One region of the Oceanobacillus sp. FSL K6-0251 genome, then DNA from elsewhere that is predicted to be linked to it. Evidence: predicted binding sites of a transcription regulator. Region 1 holds the regulator's gene; each other region holds the start of a gene.
What was found. The regulator LexA, encoded in region 1, represses DNA repair genes until DNA is damaged. The targets are predictions, from matches to a motif close to CGAACATATGTTCG.
Positions count from the first base shown of each region.

Region 2: MKY45_RS00100 (ImmA/IrrE family metallo-endopeptidase) is a predicted target of LexA. The motif match lies at 1,033-1,046, and genes of this name have one in related genera.
Region 3: uvrB (excinuclease ABC subunit UvrB) is a predicted target of LexA. The motif match lies at 1,387-1,400, and genes of this name have one in related genera.

Region 1 covers NZ_JBBORS010000001.1:2,811,625-2,813,833, reverse strand. The annotation lists gene MKY45_RS14085 (hypothetical protein) at 197-460, opposite strand; gene lexA (transcriptional repressor LexA) at 672-1,292, opposite strand; gene MKY45_RS14075 (YneB family resolvase-like protein) at 1,682-2,209, shown strand, end outside.
Region 2 covers NZ_JBBORS010000001.1:23,070-25,278, forward strand. The annotation lists gene MKY45_RS00095 (DMT family transporter) at 1-443, shown strand, start outside; gene MKY45_RS00100 (ImmA/IrrE family metallo-endopeptidase) at 545-1,012, opposite strand; gene MKY45_RS00105 (helix-turn-helix domain-containing protein) at 1,119-1,493, opposite strand; gene MKY45_RS00110 (helix-turn-helix domain-containing protein) at 1,649-1,882, shown strand.
Region 3 covers NZ_JBBORS010000001.1:3,667,398-3,669,606, reverse strand. The annotation lists gene MKY45_RS18315 (PDZ domain-containing protein) at 26-1,225, shown strand; gene uvrB (excinuclease ABC subunit UvrB) at 1,458-2,209, shown strand, end outside.

The DNA.
Region 1 (2,209 bases):
CCTGCCGATGCATCCAATAAACAGGAAGCAGTACAGCCATTTATGAAGAAAAGAGTTGTACAATTTTATTTGTTATAAGTAAATTGCAAAATTTGTGTTTTTAATAAATATTCTAAAAAGTTGGGACATTACTTATTTTTTGATTAGAACGGTTTTCTTTTTATAAAATGAAAGGCTGTGTATATGCTTTATTCACTTATCCAAGAATAAAAACAGCAACCTGGTACCAAAGTGCAAGAGCAATAATCACAAGAGCAGAAATGATTTTTATCAAATTCTTTTTGGAAAAATAGTTCTTGTCCGGGTAAACTTCTAAAAAAGTGACAATGATGAGAAGAGCTGATAAAAATGGCAGTGTTAAATAATCTGCAACCTTTGTTAAATAGATAATTCCCAGAATAAAGCTGATAATGGTGATTGGAAGATAAAGCCAGCGTTTCTTTTTTAACGTTTCAGTCAATTTTATACACTCCTTATACTTGTACTTTATATTAAGCATATTATGAATGGATTAATTTTATACTAGAAAAAAGGTTAACAGGCACATCTGACAAATGTGCCCGTTAACCTTTTTTGACTGGCCGATAAAATCACCTATAGAGGATGTTCTAACGTTTCTGCTATGTGCAGCTTATACTGCCCGCATGCTCCTGCTCTAAAGCACATTCCTTTTAGTGGATATGACGGTATAAGCCGATTACCTTGCCGAGAATAGATACGTTTTCGTAATAGAGAGGTTCCATCGTTGCATTTTCGGGCTGGAGGCGGAAACGGGTCTTTTCTTTAAAAAAACGTTTGACAGTCGCTTCATTTTCATCCGTCATTGCTACAACGATATCTCCATTATCCGCAGAGCTTTGCTGTTTTACGATAACCATATCTTTGTCGAGGATGCCTGCTTCAATCATACTGTCTCCATCAATGACAAGTACAAACAGATTATCCTCCGGTCCGGCAGAAGAGCTGGGAACGGGAATAAACTCTTCCACATTTTCAATCGCAGTAATCGGGATTCCGGCTGTTACCTTCCCTATTACAGGTACATAAATGGCCTTATCCTTAGGCGCATCATTCTCATTATTATATATGATCTCGATGGCACGAGGTTTGGTCGGGTCTCTCCGAATATATCCTTTGTTTTCTAATCTTTCTAAATGACCGTGAACAGTAGAGCTTGAAGCTAACCCGACAGCTACTGCAATTTCACGTACGGAAGGCGGATAGCCCTTCTGCTCTACTTGATCTTTAATAAAGTCAAAAATCATCTGCTGTCTTTTTGATAGTTTTGTCATGACTTACTCCCCTCTAGCATAGGTATTTGTTATTCATAGTATAGCATTGAATGAATCAATTTACAAACAAATGTTCTAAAAAAGTATTGACAGGAACAGTTGTTCTGAATATACTATAGTAAGAACAACTGTTCCGGAACCAGATAAAATATCGAAGGGGAGTTTTAATATGTTTGAAAAACTGATGAAGTCTGATGCTTTTTATATTGTAGCTTTTATTATTGCGTTAATATTTTTATATACGATGATGGTTACAATTTAAGTGATTGACCAGACGACTGATTTCCTTGCTTATTTTGTAGAGAGCAAATATGCTGGTAAGACAGATTCTGTAAAGAATTGTCACCGAAAAGTTGAAAAAGAGCGGTTTATTATTGGAGGATAAAACATTGAGAACGATTATTTATTGTCGGGTAAGTACAGAAAAAGAAACACAAGAAACATCACTTCAAAGACAATATGAAGAGTTATCTGCGCTGGCCGATAAATTAAATTTTACGGTTGTGGATTGTATTCAGGAGAAGGCCAGCGGCTATGACATTGATAGAGATGGCATATTTAAGCTTCTTGATTATTTTTCTCATCAAGAAGCTGATTGTCTTTGTATTCAAGATGAAACAAGGCTTGGAAGAGGAAATACAAAAATTGCTTTATTTCATCAGCTCCGGAAAATTAATATCCCCATTTACACGGTTACCCATGAAGGAGAACTTGAGCTGAATGAAGCGGATTCGATGGTGTTGAACATCGTCGGTATAGTGGAAGAATATCAGCGTAAACTACATAATATGAAAATAAAAAGGGGAATGCGACGTGCTGTATCAAATGGGTATAACCCTCAAGAAAATTTACATCATATCAATCAATCCCCGGGAAGAGAACGCGCTGAAATTCCGATGGAAGAGATTGTGCGGCTG
Region 2 (2,209 bases), 2.8 Mb from region 1:
GTCTGTGGGTATTGTTCGGGATATGTACAGGAATGATGCCGCCGCTGCAGACAGCAATCAATAGCGCCTTGCGTTATGAAGTAGACTCCTTTATTTATGCTGCTTTTATTTCATTTATTGTAGGAACCGCTGTGTTATTTATTCTGTCGATGATAGTGAATAAAGGAGTAAAGTTAACACGTATTTCTGGAGATTTTAAATTAAAGCCCTGGCATTTTGCCGGTGGTGCACTCGGCGCAGCATATATCGCATCAAATATCAGTTTAATGCCTTATCTGGGTGTTACATTAACGATGATGGCTGCTATTTTAGGGCAGATTATCATGGGACTGTTAATTGATCATTTTGGGCTGTTTAACCTTCCGAAGTATTTAATTGATCAAAGAAGGGTTATCGCTGTTATTATGATTATCAGTGGAATAATCGTACTCAATATCTTTTAAGAGGATATTTAAAAATTCTTTTTCACTGTCCTTTTTGTACATGTATTTTAAGTTCGCAGACCTTGTTTCTTGCCTGTTGGAAAGGAAACAAGGTCTAATTTTTACCCTGTGAGATAGGAAGGGGTTTTTTCATACAGAGAAAAATGGTTATTATGGTACATCTCCAGCCTGTGCAGCGCAAAGGAAAATTCCACCGGAAAATGCTGCAGAATATCATAAACATTTTCGATATGAAGCTGGTCCAGCATAAATGTCGGGATACAAAAATGATATGCAAAATGGTTGGCTTGATTTTCTTGCAGGTCGACAAAAAGGGAATGCATAAAACGCTGATCTCCTTCATGGAAAAAATAATGGCATAATTCATGCCCAAAACATTGCCATATATTTTGCTGGGAAGTATTTGGAAGTACGATATAATTATCTATCCGCATACTGACAGATGCTGCATAAATAATTTCAATATTTAAAGCTTGTGCAATAGCAGAAATGGAGAGCTCTGCCGGAGTCTGGATATTCAGCTGCTTGTATAATACTTCGACAAATTTTTCTACATCTGAATAGTACATTTGATTTCCCACCTTCAATAAGAATATACGTTCGGTTTGAAGTGCTAAAAATAAGGTGCAGCAAGTACACCTGTTTTTATATTGCTTATGGAAGTATAAATCAGCATTAGTCATTTTGATTGGCGTTACCATTATTTGTTTTCTTTCTGTATAAAATATATTGTATCACATTTAAAGCTTCTTCTTTCTCATCTTCTGTCATTCGTTTCCAATTACGGAACATCAATGTATCTTGCTCCGACATCGGCTCCGGCCGGGAAGTATCCTTTGTTGAGGGAGACATAGATTTACCTAAAAGCCAATCTACGGAAACACCATATAAATTAGCCATTTTATGTAACGTGTCTGTGTCCGGATCACGATATTCTCTTTCATAACCAGATAAAGTACCATTTGAAATACCTAAAAGTTTCGAAGCTTCAATTTGTTTTAATCCAGCTTTTTCTCGTGCTTCTCTTAATCTTTGGGAAAGAATTTTCATAGTATCCACCTCAATATAGAGATAATACCATTTTTAATAAAAACAATAATATTTTTAAGCGAAATGCAAATTTTATTGTTTTCGTATATTGACTTATGCAAAGCGCTTAATTATAATTTAAAGTATAAAAACCAAAAGATGGATGGGGTGATTTAGTGGAAATACATGAGAAAATCGAATTTATCAGACAGCAAAAGCAGATAACGAAGACACAAATTGCAAAAAAATGCTCTAAAACTCCTGCCTGGTACACCAATATTTCCAAGGGAAAAACAAAGATAGATGTAGATACCCTGGAAAGAATAGCAGATGCATTAGAAATTGATGTGAAAATGTTATTTGATAAGGAGTTGAATGATGCATTAAATAAATGCAAAGAGCTTTTATAAACGAAAATAAAAAGGAAGAGATTTTATACACCCTAGATCAAAACGATACCTCGAAGAGCTGGAATGATATAACTATCATTAAGCGCCACATAGCTATCCCCTCAAAGAAAAATCTCTCAACCACAATATATTTTATCCTGTTATAATACGTAATTCGGGTTCTATCTCCTCGTTCATAGGGAGGTAGTTTTTTATTGGATAAATGAAGCTTGTGTTTTACTCAATAAAAAACTGGGTAAAGATTTTAAACATATTTATGTAATATGGAATATAATGTAATATTTAAAAACATACTATTCAAGTACCTTACATTTATGGTAGAATTTA
Region 3 (2,209 bases), 860 kb from region 1:
GTATTTGCAAAGCAGGTGAAGAGTATTGGCGGAAGCATGGCTTATTGAATTGGCAAAAGGTATAGGCAAATTTTTTCTGAATCCGGCATTATACTGGTTTTTATTTATATTGACGATGGCAAGTTATTTTCGAATCAAACGGGAGCGGTACGATTTTGGGATAAAAATATATCCGAAGTTTATGGAGTGGCATCGGACCTGGCTTGTCTCCTTAATCAGCGGAATACTGATTTCTGCCGTCATTATTGGCACAGGCATGGTATTCTCTTATGAAACACTTCTCGTTTTAGCGTTAAGCTTTGTTGTATTAAGCATCAGTACGCATTTTACATTATTGTCTCCCAGCTATACACTTGGGCTGACTTTTCTTATTTTGTTTTTTGCACCGTATCTTATTGACATGCAAGATGTCATTGATTATTCCTTGCTTTACGAAAGCAGTCTTCCGGCGTTAGCTGTATTAGCGGGATTGCTTCTTTTTGTAGAATCCCTGTTCATTAAACGTATTGAAAAGCAAGATACGTTTCCAAGAATTACGCTGAGTGACCGCGGTGTCTGGGTAGGCGAACAGCAAATCAAACGATTAACGGTTGTTCCTCTGCTGATGCTTGTGCCTGAAGGATTAATTACTTCCTTTGCTCCCTGGTGGCCGTATTTATCCATTGGAGAATCCAGCTTAGGCTTAGCACTGATTCCATTTTTGATTGGGTTTAACTATAAAGCAAAAGGACATTTTCATCAGGATGCGATTTACAAGCTGGCAAAAGCAAATACCTTTTTAGCAATCGGTATTTTACTTATTGCTGTCGGCGGAGTATTTATCCCGTACCTTTCCCTGGCTGCGATAATTTTGGCGATTATCGGAAAAGAGTATTTGAATTATCGCTATCGCGAAGGAGACCGTTTGCGCCGTCCGTACTATCAGCCGCATGCCAAAGGCCTGAGAGTGGTTGGCGTGCTGCCTGGCAGTCCGGCAGACAGGCTGGAAATAGAGACTGGCGAGGTCATTTACAGAGTCGGCGGGAAAAACGTACGGACAAGCCAAGCTTTTTATGAAGCACTGCAGGGAAGCGGAGCTTATATTAAAATGGAAGTTTTGAACCATGAGGAAGAGGTTCGTTTTGTACAAGGATCTCTGTATGAAGGAGAGCACCATTCCTTAGGCTTTCAATTTGCTGAAGAGCCTTTTAAAGCTAGAAGAGAAAAGAATACAAACGCCTCTTAACATAAGAATGCTTGGAACAGTGGTTTACTGCTGCATCCAAGCATTCTTATTTGATTATAACAATAAAACGAGGATTGAAAGATTGACAGAAAGGCTATAATGAAAATAGAGGTTATTTCAATAATAATATAAAAAAATATATAATTTCTTAAAAACAAGAACGAATACTTGTTCGTTTTTTGAGAAAAGGATATAATAGAAAATAGCTATGGTATGGAACGGAGGAAATAGGATGAATGAGCAATTTGAGTTAGTTTCTGCTTATGAGCCTGCGGGTGATCAGCCGGCAGCTATTCAGGAAATTGTAGATAAGGTACTTGCCGGCCAGCATCATCAGACGTTACTCGGTGCTACTGGAACGGGGAAAACATTTACGATGTCCAATGTGGTGAAAGAAATCAACCGGCCGACGCTTGTTATTGCACATAATAAAACACTGGCAGGACAGCTTTACAGTGAGTTTAAAGAGTTCTTTCCAAACAATGCGGTAGAGTATTTTGTGAGCTATTATGATTACTATCAGCCGGAAGCGTATGTGCCTTCTACCGATACGTTTATTGAAAAAGACGCCAGCATCAATGATGAAATAGATAAATTGCGCCACTCTGCGACATCGGCGCTTTTTGAACGAAGCGATGTATTGATCGTAGCGAGTGTGTCGTGTATTTACGGTTTAGGTAACCCGGAAGAATACAGAAGCCAGGTGCTGTCCCTTAGACTTGGCATGGAAAAAGAAAGAGATCAGCTTCTGCGGGAATTAGTAGATATTCAATATGCAAGAAATGATATTAATTTTCAGCGCGGGACGTTTCGTGTGCGCGGGGATTCCGTGGAAATTATCCCGGCATCTCATGAGGAGCATTGTATCCGGGTAGAATTTTTCGGAGATGAGATCGACCGGATCCGTGAAGTCGATGCGCTGACGGGAGAAATCATCGGCGACAGAGAGCATGTAGCTATTTTCCCGGCTTCTCACTTTGTGAC